DNA from 2 places in the Streptomyces sp. SL06 genome. Region 1 is predicted to be linked to the other one. Evidence: riboswitches for the same ligand, from Rfam matches in the RefSeq annotation. Region 1 holds a riboswitch; the other holds the start of a gene.

What was found. Region 1 has a riboswitch for glycine ahead of gcvT (glycine cleavage system aminomethyltransferase GcvT). Riboswitches for the same ligand answer to the same signal wherever they lie in the genome.
Region 2: linked by a shared signal. The riboswitch ahead of gcvP (aminomethyl-transferring glycine dehydrogenase) and the one ahead of gcvT (glycine cleavage system aminomethyltransferase GcvT) in region 1 are both predicted to bind glycine.

Annotation. Positions count from the first base shown of each region.
Region 1 covers NZ_JBSYOT010000002.1:2,095,921-2,103,483, forward strand. Annotated here, with positions in the region: gene AC4IHM_RS09350 (enhanced serine sensitivity protein SseB C-terminal domain-containing protein) at 1-109, opposite strand, end outside; gene AC4IHM_RS09355 (enhanced serine sensitivity protein SseB) at 228-1,031, opposite strand; gene AC4IHM_RS09360 (AAA family ATPase) at 1,108-1,776, opposite strand; glycine riboswitch at 1,956-2,050, shown strand; glycine riboswitch at 2,051-2,166, shown strand; gene gcvT (glycine cleavage system aminomethyltransferase GcvT) at 2,210-3,328, shown strand; gene gcvH (glycine cleavage system protein GcvH) at 3,451-3,828, shown strand; gene glyA (serine hydroxymethyltransferase) at 3,844-5,106, shown strand; gene AC4IHM_RS09380 (L-serine ammonia-lyase) at 5,205-6,572, shown strand; gene AC4IHM_RS09385 (glycoside hydrolase family 25 protein) at 6,714-7,271, shown strand; gene AC4IHM_RS09390 (EF-hand domain-containing protein) at 7,329-7,541, opposite strand.
Region 2 covers NZ_JBSYOT010000002.1:6,135,563-6,143,125, reverse strand. Annotated here, with positions in the region: gene AC4IHM_RS28195 (hypothetical protein) at 1-184, shown strand, start outside; gene AC4IHM_RS28190 (DUF5999 family protein) at 458-661, shown strand; gene AC4IHM_RS28185 (TOBE domain-containing protein) at 850-1,269, shown strand; gene gcvP (aminomethyl-transferring glycine dehydrogenase) at 1,295-4,180, opposite strand; glycine riboswitch at 4,357-4,452, opposite strand; gene AC4IHM_RS28175 (PRC-barrel domain-containing protein) at 4,591-4,968, shown strand; gene AC4IHM_RS28170 (DNA polymerase IV) at 5,205-6,650, opposite strand; gene AC4IHM_RS28165 (MerR family transcriptional regulator) at 6,703-7,386, opposite strand.

The DNA of each region.
Region 1 (7,563 bases):
TGGGGGTCGCGAGCGCGCGGAGCAGGGCCTCGTAGGCGTCGTAGCGCCCGGGGGTCACCTGGCGCAGCATGTGCTCGACCTGCCCGGTCGTGGTGCCGCTGGCGCTCACGTGTATCGCCCCTTCGAGAAGTCCCGGATATGGGACCAGCTTAAGGCTCCGCGAACAGGGGGCGCCCATGCGCTCGGGGCGCGCTGTCGTCCCGCGTGTGCGCCCGCCCGGCCGGCCCTCACAACTCCCGGTCGTAGAAGGGCCGGACCTTCTCCCGCATCCAGTCGCAGACCGGGTCCTGGGCCGCCTCCAGGAGGACCAGGTTGACCTGCCACTTCAGGGGCACCCTGGTCAGGGCCCGGCCCAGGGCGTCCAGGGGCAGGGCGCGGGCGTCGCCCTCCCAGTGGGAGAGTTCGACGCCGACGAACAGGACCGGGTCGGCGGTCTCGACGGCGGCAAGGCAGCGCCGGGCGCTGCGCACGACGCCGACGGCGGCGAACTCGGCGCCGGCCGCGGCCAGGAAGTCCACCGGGTCTTCCTGCCAGTCCGGCTCGAAGAGGCGGACCCGGCCGCCGGCCGCGGCCCCGTCCAGCGGGGTGCGGCCGGCCCGGCACAGCTCGGCCACGGCCGGCGGCGGCAGCGGGATGCCGACCACGCCGTCCGGGTTCACGGCGATGCCGAGCTGCGGCGGCAGCCCGCGGGCGAACTCCACGGCGGGGGCGACGGTGTACGCCATCTGCGCCCCGACGACCTGGCGGAACTGCTCCTCGGAGCTGAAGACCGGCACATAGGCCTGGCCGTCGATCTCCAGCGAGGGCAGGTCGAGGGGGCCGCTGCGCGGCCCGCCGCCGTTCGGCAGCGGCACCCATACGAAGCTGCGGCCGAGCACCTCCACGATCCGGCCGCCCGCGCCGGGCACGCCGAGCGAGGCGGACAGCACCTCCTCCAGCTCGTTGCCGGGCCAACCGCCGTGCGGGTGGGGGTGCGTCTGTGCCGGGAATCCGGCGGAGAAGTCCGCCGGGAGGTCCCCTGGGAAGTCCATCTGCCTACCGCCTGTGCCTGGTACCGCTGCTGTGGCTGAAAAGGCTAACGCGTCCGGTCCGAGGGCCCACCGTCCGTCACCCCGTGAACGCGATCCGGACCAGGGTGTCCGCCGCCGCCCGGTCCAGGAGGACCGCCGAGGCGCAGCCCGCGGGCAGGATGCCGGCGGTGATCGCGCGCAGCAGGCGGGAGTTGGCCGCGCGGTGCCGCAGGAAGGCGTAGCGCGAGACGGCCCGCCCGCGCTCGCGCTGGCCGGCCAGGGCCTCGCCGGCGCCGACGTTGAGCAGCAGCAGGTGCAGGGCGCCGCCCCGGCGGCGTGCTGCGCGGGCCAGCCAGCCGCGCACCCAGGCCTGGGTGCCGCAGTCGTGCACGACGACGCCCCCGCCGGAGCGCAGCGCGCGGCGCAGTCCGGCGTAGTGGGAGAGGCGGACGAGGGGCCGGTAGAGCGCGTACGGCACTAAGCGCGGCGTGCCGCGGTCCCAGCGGTCGCGGGTGTCCTGGGAGTCGACCCGGGGGCCGCGCACGGTGCGGGCCATCAGGGTGGACTTGCCGCTGCCGGGCAGCCCGGTGATCACCACCAGGTCCCGGGGGCCGAAGAGCAGGGCGTGCGGGCTGCGGCCGTCGCGGTCCCGCAGGTCGCGGACGACGGGTGCGGTCGGTTCCGCGCGGACCGCGCGGGCCGGGGCGGCGGGCTGCTCGGGCAGGGCCGGGCCCAATGCCGTGGCGTACGCCGTGGTGCTGTTCACCGTGATCGTCCTCCCCCTGGGGCGGTTCGGGCTCCCGCCTCCGTCGAGTGTAAAGAGAAGGTAATGCGCGGGTCTCCCGGTTTCGTTCACTTGCTGCCACAAGCCGGTCACAAGTGCGGCCCTGCCCAGGACCGGGCCGGGCGTGCGATGATGGCGGCGCCAACTGCATACCGGCCGTTTGAATCCGCGCGGGAGAGTCCCCGGCCTTCGCCGGGGCGCCGAAGGAGCAAGTCCCTCCCTTGAATCTCTCAGGCACCGTTACCGCGCGGGCGAGGCACATCTGAAAAGCGGACCGCCCCCGACGGCGGTCCCACCCAAGGTGCAAGTCCTGACCGCCGTGCCGCGGCGGTCATGGCGAACCTCTCAGGTTCCGATGACAGATGGGGAGGACCGACCTCGCCCGTGCCGTCCTGCCCTGGGAGACGACCGACCGATGAGCAGTACCGAACGCCGCCGTACCGCGCTGGATGCCACGCATCGCGCGCTGGGCGCGACCATGACCGACTTCGCCGGCTGGGACATGCCCCTGCGCTACGGCTCCGAGCGCGACGAGCATCTCGCCGTGCGCTCCCGGGCCGGTCTCTTCGACCTCTCGCACATGGGCGAGATCACCGTCACCGGTCCGCAGGCCGCGGCCCTCCTCGACCACGCGCTGGTCGGCAACATCGGCGCCGTGCGGCCGGGCCGGGCCCGCTACACCATGATCTGCCGCGAGGACGGCGGCATCCTGGACGACCTGATCGTCTACCGGCTCGGCGAGAGCGAGTACCTGGTGGTGGCCAACGCCTCCAACGCCCAGGTCGTGCTGGACGCGCTGACCGGGCAGGCGGCCGGCTTCGACGCCGAGGTCCGCGACGACCGCGACGCCTACGCGCTGCTCGCCGTGCAGGGTCCCGAGTCCCCCGGCATCCTCAAGAGCCTCACCGACGCCGACCTGGACGGCCTGAAGTACTACGCGGGCCTGCCCGGCACCGTGGCCGGTGTGCCGGCGCTGATCGCGCGCACCGGCTACACCGGCGAGGACGGCTTCGAGCTGTTCGTGGGTCCGGAGCACGCCGTCGCGCTGTGGGAGGCGCTGACCGGGGCGGGCGAGGGCGTCGGCCTGGTCCCGTGCGGTCTGTCCTGCCGGGACACGCTCCGCCTGGAGGCGGGCATGCCGCTGTACGGGCACGAGCTGACGACCGCCCTGACGCCCTTCGACGCCGGGCTCGGCCGGGTGGTGAAGTTCGAGAAGGAGGGCGACTTCGTCGGCCGCGCGGCACTGGCCGAGGCCGCCGGGCGCGCCGCCGCCACGCCGCCCCGGGTCCTGGTCGGCCTGGTCGCCGAGGGCCGCCGGGTCCCGCGCGCCGGGTACCCGGTCGTCGCCGGCGGCGAGGCCGTCGGCGAGGTCACCTCCGGCGCGCCGTCCCCGACGCTCGGCAGGCCGATCGCCATGGCGTACGTCGACCCCGCGCACGCGGCACCGGGCACGCCGGGGGTCGGCGTGGACATCCGGGGCAGCCACGAGCCGTACGAGGTCGTGGCGCTGCCGTTCTACAAGCGCCAGAAGTAGACACTGGGCGTCGGGGCACCCTCGCCGCCCCGCGCGTGTTCTCGCCGCTCACCAGCGGTTTCAGCAGTACCCCCTTGATCAGCCTTCATCAGCACTCCGCCGCGTACAGGAGAATTCAGGCCATGAGCAATCCCCAGCAGCTGCGCTACAGCAAGGAGCACGAGTGGCTGTCGGCCGCCGAGGACGGCACCTCGACGGTCGGCATCACGGAGCACGCGGCCAACGCGCTCGGTGACGTTGTGTTCGTCCAGCTCCCCGAGGTCGGCGCCTCGGTGTCCGCGGGCGAGACCTGCGGCGAACTGGAGTCGACCAAGTCGGTCTCCGACCTGTACTCCCCGGTCTCCGGCGAGGTCACCGAGGTCAACGAGGACGTCGTCAACGACCCGTCGCTGGTGAACTCCGCGCCCTTCGAGGGCGGCTGGCTGTTCCGGGTACGTGTCACGGACGAGCCGGCCGACCTGCTCTCCGCCGACGAGTACACCGCCTTCACCGCCGGCTGAGGAGTCACCCACCGCATGTCGCTTCTGAACACGCCCCTGCACGAACTCGACCCCGACATCGCCGCCGCCGTCGACGCCGAGCTGGACCGCCAGCAGTCCACCCTCGAGATGATCGCCTCGGAGAACTTCGCTCCGGTCGCGGTCATGGAGGCCCAGGGCTCGGTCCTGACCAACAAGTACGCCGAGGGCTACCCCGGCCGCCGCTACTACGGCGGCTGCGAGCACGTCGACGTGGTCGAGCGGATCGCCGTCGACCGGGTGAAGGCGCTCTTCGGCGCCGAGCACGCCAACGTGCAGCCGCACTCCGGCGCCCAGGCCAACGCCGCCGCGATGTTCGCGCTGCTCGAACCGGGCGACACGATCATGGGTCTGAACCTCGCCCACGGCGGGCACCTGACCCACGGCATGAAGATCAACTTCTCCGGCAAGCTCTACAATGTCGTCCCGTACCACGTCGGCGAGGACGGCCGGATCGACATGGCCGAGGTGGAGCGCCTCGCCAAGGAGAGCAGGCCGAAGCTGATCGTGGCCGGCTGGTCGGCCTACCCGCGGCAACTGGACTTCGCCGCGTTCCGCGAGGTCGCGGACGAGGTCGGCGCCTATCTGATGGTCGACATGGCGCACTTCGCCGGTCTGGTCGCGGCGGGCCTGCACCCGAACCCGGTTCCGCACGCCCACGTCGTGACCACCACCACGCACAAGACGCTGGGCGGTCCGCGCGGCGGTGTGATCCTGTCCACCGCCGCCTTGGCGAAGAAGATCAACTCGGCTGTCTTCCCCGGTCAGCAGGGCGGCCCGCTGGAGCATGTGGTGGCCGCGAAGGCCGTCTCCTTCAAGGTCGCCGCGAGCGAGGAGTTCAAGGACCGCCAGCGCCGTACGCTGGAGGGCGCGCGCATCCTGGCCGAGCGCCTGGTGCGCGACGACGCGAAGGCGGCGGGCGTCTCGGTCCTGACCGGCGGCACCGACGTCCACCTGGTCCTGGTCGACCTGCGCGCGTGCGAACTGGACGGGCAGCAGGCCGAGGACCGCCTCCACGAGGTCGGCATCACGGTCAACCGCAACGCCGTCCCGAACGACCCGCGTCCGCCGATGGTGACGTCCGGTCTGCGCATCGGTACGCCCGCCCTGGCGACCCGCGGCTTCACGGCCGAGGACTTCGCCGAGGTCGCGGACGTGATCGCGCAGGCGCTCAAGCCGTCCTACGACGCGCCGTCGCTCAGCGCCCGGGTGAAGGCCCTGGCCGACAAGCACCCGCTGTACCCGGGTCTGGACAAGTAGCGCCCGAGGCGTTCGGGGGCGCCGTGCCCGCCACAAGCGGAACACGGCGCCCCGCCCGAAGCACCACCCTCTGCACCACCCCGTTGTGAGGAGTCCCCGTGGCCATCTCGGTCTTCGACCTGTTCTCGATCGGCATCGGCCCGTCGAGTTCCCACACGGTCGGCCCGATGCGCGCGGCCCGCATGTTCGCCCACCGCCTGCGCAACGAGGAGCTGCTGGACTCCGTGGCCTCGGTCCGCGCCGAGCTGTACGGCTCTCTCGCCGCCACGGGCCACGGGCACGGCACGCCCAAGGCGGTGCTGCTCGGCCTGGAGGGCGACTCGCCGCGCACGGTGGACGTGGAGAAGGCCGACGACCGGGTCGGGGCGATCAGGTCCTCGGGCCGCATCAGCCTCCTGGGCGAGCACGAGATCGCCTTCTCCTACGACGACGACATGGTCCTGCACCGCCGCGAGGCGCTCCCGTACCACGCCAACGGCATGACGCTGCGGGCGTACGACGCGACGGGCGCGCAGGTGCGGACGAAGACGTACTACTCGGTCGGCGGCGGCTTCGTCGTGGACGAGGAGGCGGTGGGCGCGGACCGCATCGTGCTCGACGACACGGTGCTGAAGTACCCCTTCCGCACCGGCGACGAACTGCTGCGCCTGGCCCGGGAGACGGGCCTGTCCATCTCCGCCCTGATGCTGGAGAACGAACGGGCCTGGCGCGAGGAGGCCCGAATCCGCGAGGGCCTGCTGGAGATCTGGGGCGTGATGCGGGCCTGTGTGGAGCGCGGCATGTCCCGCGAGGGCATCCTGCCGGGCGGCCTGAAGGTGCGTCGGCGCGCCGCGAACACCGCGCGCAAACTGCGCTCCGAGGGCGACCCGAAGGCCCTGGCCATGGAGTGGATCACGCTCTACGCGATGGCGGTGAACGAGGAGAACGCGGCCGGCGGCCGGGTGGTCACGGCCCCGACGAACGGCGCGGCGGGCATCATCCCGGCCGTCCTGCACTACTACATGAACTTCGTGCCCGGCGCCGACGAGGAGGGCGTGGTCCGCTTCCTCCTCGCGGCCGGCGCCATCGGCATGCTCTTCAAGGAGAACGCCTCCATCTCGGGCGCCGAGGTCGGCTGCCAGGGCGAGGTGGGCTCCGCCTGCTCCATGGCGGCGGGCGCGCTCGCCGAGGTGCTGGGCGGCACGCCGGAGCAGGTGGAGAACGCCGCGGAGATCGGCATGGAGCACAACCTCGGTCTGACCTGCGACCCGGTCGGCGGCCTGGTCCAGATCCCGTGCATCGAGCGCAACGGCATGGCCGCGGTCAAGGCGGTCACCGCGGCCCGGATGGCGATGCGCGGCGACGGGTCCCACAAGGTGTCCCTCGACAAGGTCATCAAGACCATGAAGGAGACCGGCGCGGACATGTCGGTCAAGTACAAGGAGACGGCGCGGGGCGGGCTGGCGGTGAACATCATCGAGTGCTGAGCGCCCCGCGCGCCGGTCGTGCGCGCCGTGCGAGCGGCCCTTGGAAGCGAACTCGGAGTTTCCGCTTCCGGTGAGGATCGGCCATGCCATGGTGGGGGAATAACCAACTCCCGTCCCCCCACAGGCCATCAGGGAGGCCCCATGCTGCGCGGCATCGACGTCAGCGCCTACCAGTCCGCCACCTACGCCACGGCCGGCCTCTCCTTCGTCTTCGTCAAGGCGACGGAGGGCCGTACGTACGTCAACCCGAAGCTCGCGGCCCAGACCAAGCGGGCCCGCGACGCCGGACTCGTCGTCGGCTTCTACCACTTCCTGTGGCCGGGCAACCTCACCGCCCAGGCCGAGTACTTCCTCTCCAAGGCGCCCGAGAAGAAGGGCGACATCCTCGCCGTCGACTGGGAGACGACGGGCGGGGGCACCCACGCGAGCAACGCCGAGAAGGACAGCTTCATCCGGAAGCTGAGGGAACTGCGGCCGGACAACCGGGTCGTCCTCTACTGCAACCGGAACTTCTGGCTCAACATCGATACGACCTCGTACGCCGGTGACGGTCTCTGGATCGCCGACTATGTGACGGCGGGCAAGCCGCGCATCCAGGCCACGTGGCGCTTCCACCAGTACACCGACAACCCGGTCGACACCAACGTCGCGGACTTCGCAAGCAAGGCCGCTCTGAAGAAGTGGGCCGACGCCGCCTGATCCGGGGACGCCTCCGCCGGAGCCTCGGTGCCCGGCCCTCTTCACTCCCCCATGGCGCTACTTGTCCAGGTGTGCCCAGAACTCGTCGAACGACAGCTGCTTGTCGCCGTCGAGGTCGCGGCCGGCGATGATCGCCTCGGCCACCGACTCGGTGACGTTCCAGTCGCCGCCCTGGGCCAGCGCCGTCTTGAACTCGGCCGCGGTGATGAATCCGTCACCGTCGGTGTCGATCCGGTCGAACTGCTTGCGTGCTTCCTCGATGTCCGCCACCGGTCCGCCCCTCGTCTCGTGC
Region 2 (7,563 bases), 4.0 Mb from region 1:
GTGGCTGCACGGCGACTGCGCGGCGGACGCAGCGACCGGCCACCCGGCCGCCACCGACCTGCTGATACCGCTGGCACCGGCGCCCCCCGGCATCGCGGCCCACCGGCCGCACCGGGTCGCCGAACTGCTGCCGGTCCTCACCCACCGGGCGACGCCGGCCCGGCTGCTGGGTTCGCCCGCCTGACCCGTCCGACTCGCCCACCCACGCGGACTAGCCCTATCCGGCCATGCCGAACCATCCGAAGTGACAGTGCAGTTGGGCTGAACCGTCCGCGTGGGTGACGCGTCCTCAACAGGTGAGAAGCGGTGCTGCCAAATACCTGCGGATCGAGAGCCGTAGGGCAACACTGGGTTCGGACCGACTCAGACAACGGGGGCGGCCATGAACGAGGCTTCACGCCACGGGACAGACCGGACAGCGAACTCACCCATCACCACGGACCGAGAGACCCGACTCATGTGTCAGCATCAGCCACCGTGCCCCTCAGCCGACTCCGCCGACCGGGAATCCGCCCGCCTCGTGGCGCACCACCCGGAGCAGGGATGGAGCCTGCTGTGCAACGGCGTCGTCCTCTTCGAGGACACCGGTGAGCTACTGCCGGACGGCCAGGCCATCGCCCCGCACCGCCCCGTCGGCGCGGGCCTGATGACCGCCGCCTGAGCACGAGCCGGACGGCGCGACACCGCTCCGTCCGGCGCACCGAGGGGCCGGCCCGCGGCCACCACCGCGCACCGGCCCCGAAGCGTGTCCGGGGCCGGCGACGCGATGCCGGACTCGGCACGGTGACGCGGACTCCCCCACAACCTCCCATACGCGGCACAACCCCCTCGCGGGGCTACGGTGCCCTCATGAGCCTGAGCATCCGCAACCAGCTCCCCGGTACCGTCACCGCCGTCACCCCGGGCGAGGCCATGGCGACGGTCGGCGTCCGCCTGTCCGGCGGCCAGGACTTCACCGCGGCGATCACCCGGGACGCCGCCGAGGATCTCGCCCTCACCTCCGGGACCGCCGTCCGGGCCCTGGTGAAGGCGACGGAGGTCGCCCTCGGCACCGGGCCCGTGGAGGGCCTGTCCATCCGCAACCGGCTGCCGGGTACGGTCACCGCCGTCACCACCGGCGCCGCGATGGCCGCCGTCCAGGTCGCCGTCGAGGGCGCCGCCCTGACCGCCGTCATCACCAAGGACGCCGCCGACGACCTGGGGCTGGCCGTCGGCATCCCCGTCGTCGCGCTGATCAAGTCGACGGAGGTCTCCATCGCGACCGCGTGAGACGACCGCGTGACACGCGAGAGGCTCAGTCCTCGTACGCGTCCAGCGGCGGGCAGGAGCAGACGAGGTTCCGGTCGCCGTAGGCCTGGTCGATGCGGCGCACCGGCGGCCAGTACTTGTCGGCGGCGGACACACCGGCCGGGAAGACGGCCTCCTCGCGCGTGTACGCGTGGTCCCACTCGCCGCCCAGGGCGCCGGCGGTGTGCGGGGCGCCCCGCAGCGGGTTGTCGTCGGCGGGCCAGACGCCGGAGCCGACCTTCTCGATTTCCGCGCGGATGGCGATCATCGCCTCGCAGAACCGGTCGAGCTCGGCCAGGTCCTCGGACTCGGTCGGCTCGATCATCAGCGTGCCGGCCACCGGGAACGACATCGTCGGCGCGTGGAAGCCGTAGTCGATCAGGCGCTTGGCGACATCGTCGACGCTGACGCCGGTCGCCCTGGTCAGCGGGCGCAGGTCGATGATGCACTCGTGCGCGACAAGACCGCCCGGACCGGTGTACAGCACCGGGTAGTGCGGCTCCAGCCGCTTGGCGATGTAGTTGGCGGACAGCACGGCGACCTGCGTGGCGCGCTTGAGCCCCTCGCCGCCCATCAGCCGGACGTACGACCAGGAGATCGGCAGGATGCCCGCCGAGCCCCACGGCGCCGCCGAGACCGGACCGACACCCGTCTGCGGACCGGCCGCGGCCTGCAAGGGGTGGTTCGGCAGGTACGGCGCCAGATGCGACCGTACGGCCACGGGGCCGACGCCGGGACCGCCGCCGCCGTGCGGGATGCAGAAGGTCTTGTGCAGGTTCAGGTGCGAGACGTCGCCGCCGAAGTGGCCCGGCTTGGCGAGGCCGACCAGGGCGTTGAGGTTGGCACCGTCCACGTAGACCTGTCCGCCGGCGTCGTGCACCCGGGCGCAGATGTCGGCGACGTGCTCCTCGAAGACGCCGTGCGTGGAGGGGTAGGTGATCATCAGCACGGCCAGTTCCTCGCGGTGCTGCTCGATCCTGGCGCGCAGATCCTCGACGTCGATCTCGCCGTCCTCGGCGGTCTTGACGACGACCACCTTCATGCCGGCCAGCACGGCGCTGGCGGCGTTGGTGCCGTGCGCGGAGGACGGGATGAGGCACACGGTGCGCTGCTCGTCGCCGTTGGCCCGGTGGTAGCCGCGTACGGCGAGCAGGCCCGCGAACTCGCCCTGCGAGCCGGCGTTCGGCTGGAGCGACACCTTGTCGTACCCGGTGACCTCGGCGAGCCGCTCCTCCAGCTCACGGATGAGCGTCAGGTAGCCCTGCGCCTGCTCGGCGGGCGCGAAGGGGTGCAGCGCACCGAACTCGGGCCAGGTGACCGGCTCCATCTCGGTGGTCGCGTTGAGCTTCATGGTGCAGGAGCCCAGCGGGATCATGCCCCGGTCCAGCGCGTAGTCCCGGTCGGAGAGACGGCGCAGATAGCGCAGCATCGCGGTCTCGGAGCGGTACTGCCGGAAGACGGGGTGGGTCAGGAAGTCGTCGGTGCGCAGCAGCGCCTCGGGCAGCGTCTCCTCGGTCCCCGCGTCCAGGGACTCGATGTCGGCCTCGACGCCGAAGGCGTGCCACACGCCGCCGAGCTGGGCGCGCGTGGTGGTCTCGTCGCAGGCGAACGAGACGTGGTCGGCGTCGACGAGCCGTACGTTGACGCCGTTCTCGCGGGCGGCGCGGACGACCTCGGCGGCCCGGCCCGGCACCCGCGCGGTGACCGTGTCGAAGTAGGCGCCGTGGACGATCTCGACGCCGCCGGCCGCGAGGCCCGCCGCGGCGAGGGAGGCGTACCGGTGGGCGCGCCGCGCGATGGCCCGCAGCCCCTCCGGTCCGTGGTACACGGCGTACATGCCGGCCATGACGGCGAGCAGCACCTGCGCGGTGCAGATGTTGCTGGTGGCCTTCTCGCGGCGGATGTGCTGCTCGCGGGTCTGCAGGGCGAGGCGGTAGGCCTTGTTGCCGTCGGCGTCCACGGACACACCCACCAGGCGGCCGGGCAGGCTGCGCGCGAACTTCTCGCGCACCGCCATGTAGCCGGCGTGCGGCCCGCCGAAGCCCATGGGCACGCCGAAGCGCTGGGTCGTGCCGATGGCGATGTCCGCGCCCAGTTCGCCGGGCGAGGTGAGCAGGGTGAGGGCGAGCAGGTCGGCGGCGACGGTGACGAGCGCGCCGAGTTCGTGCGCCCGGTCGACGACCGGCTTGATGTCGCGTACGGCACCGGAGGCGCCGGGGTACTGGATCAGGACGCCGTTGATCTCCCGTTCGGCGACCTCGGCCGGGATGCCCTCGCTCAGGTCGGCGACGACGACCTCGACGCCGGTCGGCTCGGCGCGGGTCCGGATCACGGCGACGGTCTGCGGCAGGGCGTCCGCGTCGACCAGGAACAGGCCCTTCTTGTTCCCGCCCATGCGGCGGGAGAGCGCCATCGCCTCGGCGGCGGCGGTGCCCTCGTCGAGCAGCGAGGCGCCGGAGGTCGGCAGGCCGGTGAGGTCGGCGACCATGGTCTGGAAGTTCAGCAGGGCCTCCAGGCGGCCCTGGGAGATCTCCGGCTGGTACGGCGTGTAGGCGGTGTACCAGGCGGGGTTCTCCATGACGTTGCGCAGGATGACCGACGGGGTGAACGTGCCGTAGTAGCCGAGGCCGATCATGGAGTCGAGGACCTGGTTGCGGTCGGCCAGTGAGCGCAGCTCGGCCAGCACCTCGGCCTCGGAGCGGGCGCCCGGCAGGTCGAGCGCCTCGGTGTTCTTGATCACGTCCGGCACCGCGGCGGCCGTCAGCTCGTCGAGCGAACCGTATCCGACCTGCGCGAGCATCTTGGCCCTGGCCTCCTGGTCGGGGCCGATGTGGCGCTGCTCGAACGGCGCTGCCTGTTCGAGTTCGGAGAGCGGAATGCGATGGGCGGTCATTGCGGAGGCCTCCTGGTCTGACGACCTTCGAGGGGCACCACGGCGCGGGTACCCGGACGGCCTCCCCCTCTGTCATCTCAACCTGAGAGCTTCACCGGGCGGCCCGAGGGCGCTCCCGGCTTTCACCGTCGGTGAGGGCGGAAGCCGTCGACACCCGCCCTGCTTTCCAGAGTGACCTCGTCCGCGCGGTACGTGAGCCTGAGAGATTCCGGGGAGGATTTGCTCCTTCGGCGCCTCCGACGGTGTTCGGAGGACTCTCCCGCGCGGGGTCAGCAGCCGTCTGCCAGCCTACCAGCGAGGCCGCCGCACGGGCCTTCGAGTGGCCAACCGCCCCCATGTGCTCTTTTGTAGTACTTACGGATGATTCAGTGGCTGGTGTGCGACCCCAGTGCGACCAAGTGGAGGGCCCCGTGCGTACTGACATCGACCCGCGGAACCTGATCGGCCGCAAGGCCTTCGACCGTGACGGCACCAGGATCGGCACCGTCGACGAGGTCTATCTCGACGACGCCACCGGCGTCCCCGAGTGGGCGGCGATACGCACCGGTCTGTTCAGCAGGGACGCCTTCGTGCCCCTGGAGCCCAGCGAGCTGGTCGAGGGCACCCTGCGCGTGCCCTTCGACCGGTCCCTGATCAAGGAGGCGCCCGACTTCGGCGTCGGCCGCCACCTCTCGCCGGAGCAGGAACTCCAGCTCTATCACCACTACGGCCTCGACGTGGCCGCGCCCGATCCGCTCCCCGACCACGACTTCGGCAAGCTCGCGGGCACGGGCAACGAGGAGAACTGACACCCCGTCCGCACGACACACGCCCGCCGGGTCCTGGGGGGTGTCGTGCGGATCAAGCCGCGGACACGGGGCCCGGCACGCACGTCCGCGGCGTTGTCGTCACTCGCCGACGCTCCGCGTCGACTCCCTCCTCCGCCTCGCGGCCGCACGCACCGGACCCCGCTCACCGGCACCGAGGAGCACCGCCGATCTCCCACGGCCTGATCCACACGACGCCCCCTAGCCTGGCGCCGGTCTCACGGGCCCCCTCGGACCGGTCCGCGCGCCGGCGTCCGACACGCCGGTCCCGCCGGCATCCGCGTCCGCGACCAGGCCTGCCCGTCCCCCTCGCCGGGTCTTCGCCCCACGGGCCGGACCAGCGGCAGCGGATCGGCCGGCGTCAGCTCCCGGGCGTCCACCGGAAAGGTGCGCACCCGGCCGACCGCCGAGTACGGCGTCTCGAACCGCACGGTGACCCGCCCGAGCCCGCTGCCCTGCACCCACCCGTGCCCGTACTGCGTGTGCCGCACGTCGTGCCCCGCGGGCCACCGGCGCTCGGCGGGGGCCGCAGGCTGCTCGGCCGCCACGGGCTCGGCATCGGGCTCCTCGGCGAGTTCCTCGGCCCGGTCCCCCGCCGCCTGCGCGAACAGGTCCTCCTGCGTGTAGTCGGCGAGCCCGCTGACGCCGACCCCGAGCAGCCGCACGCCGCCGGTGGTGTCCACCGAGTCCAGCAGCCGGGCGGCGGCCTCCCGCACCACCGCCGGGTCGTCCGTGGGCCCGCGCAGGGTCTCGGAGCGCGTCAGCGTGGAGAAGTCGTATCTGCGCACCTTGAGGACGATGGTCCGCCCGGACAGACCGGACCCGCGCAGCCGCCGCACGCACCGGTCGGCCAGCCGCCCCACCTCCACGCCGACCCGCACCCGGTCGTGGATGTCCACGTCGTAGGTGTCCTCGACCGACACCGACTTGGTCTCCCGCTCGGACACCACGGGCCGCTCGTCGAGCGCCAGCGCCATGGCGTACAGGGCGTGGCCGTGCGCCTTGCCCACCATCCGAACCAGCTCGTCCTCGCCCGCCTCGGCGAGTTCGCCGACCGTGGTGATCCCGGCCCGCCGCAGATGGTCGCCCGTCGCCGGTCCCACCCCGGGCAGCGTCCGCACGGACATCGGCTCCAGCATGGCCCGCTCCGTCCCCGGCGGGATCAGCACCAGCCCGTCGGGCTTGGCCTCCTCGGAGGCGATCTTGGCCAGCATCTTGGAGGCGGCGAGCCCCACGGATCCGGTGAGTCCGGTGACGGCGCGGATGTCCGCGCGCAGCTTCGCCCCGGTCAGCCGTGCCGACTCCGCGTCCCGGGCCGCTCCGCCGGCCTCCAGATCCACGAAGGCCTCGTCCAGGCTCAGCGGCTCCACCAGCGGCGACAGCTCCCGCAGCAGCCGCATCACCTGCTCGCTGATCGACCGGTAGAGCTGGAAGCGCGGAACGAGATACGCGGCGTTGGGCGCCAGCCGCCGGGCCTGGCCCATGGGCATCGCCGAATGGACGCCGAAGACCCGCGCCTCGTACGAGGCGGTGGCGACCACGCCGCGCGGTCCGAGGCCACCCACGACGACCGCCTTCCCGCGCAGGCTCGGCTTGGACGCCTGCTCCACCGAGGCGAAGAAGGCATCCATGTCGAGATGCAGGATCGTGGGCGCGGTTCTCACATCTCCGATGCTGCCCTACGCCACTGACAATGCGCCCGTGTGCGGCGGCGGGTCAGACCGCCCGGTTGCGCCGCCGGGCCAGCTCGTCCGCCGGATTGTGCCCGACCAGGGTCTCCCCCGTGTCGATCCGCTCCCCGTGCAGCTGGGACAGCGCGCTCTCGACGTCCCGCCACACCACGCCCACGGCGATCCCGAAGATGCCCTGGCCGCCCTGGAGCAGGGCGTGCACCTCGTCGGGCGACGTGCACTCGTAGACCGTGGCGCCGTCGCTCATCAGCGTCATCCGCTCCAGGTCCCGGAAGCCGCGCTCCCCGAGGTGCTGGACGGTGGTGCGGATGTTCTGCAGGGACACGCCGGTGTCGAGGAAACGCTTCACGATCTTCAGCACGACCACGTCGCGGAAGCTGTACAGGCGCTGTGTCCCGGATCCGTGCGCGGGCCGCACGCTGGGCTCGACGAGGCCGGTTCGGGCCCAGTAGTCGAGCTGCCGGTAGGTGATACCGGCGGCTGCGCAGGCCGTCGGCCCGCGGTAGCCGATCTGCTCGGACGCCATGGGCGTCGCCCCTTTGCTGCTCGGCACGGCAGCCGACCGCTGCGCAGCGGGATCGGCCGCGCCACCGTGCTGGGGATACGCCCCGCTCGCGCGGAGCCGAGAGCTGGGGGGAGGGTACGGACCGCTCACCCCGAGACTGCGCCCGGGGCCACCCCCAGCCGTACCGTCGCCGCTCGTTCTCACGCCGACCTCCGTCCTTGACCTGCCTCCTCGAAGGTAGGCAGTCACCAAGGGTGCGTCAACGATCGCCACACTCGGCACGCCGAGTGATAATCACCCTACGAGTGGTTTCGCGTGCCCTCACACGGGGAAAGGCTAGCCGAATGTGCCAAAACGGACCCCGTGGCACCTCGGCCCCGC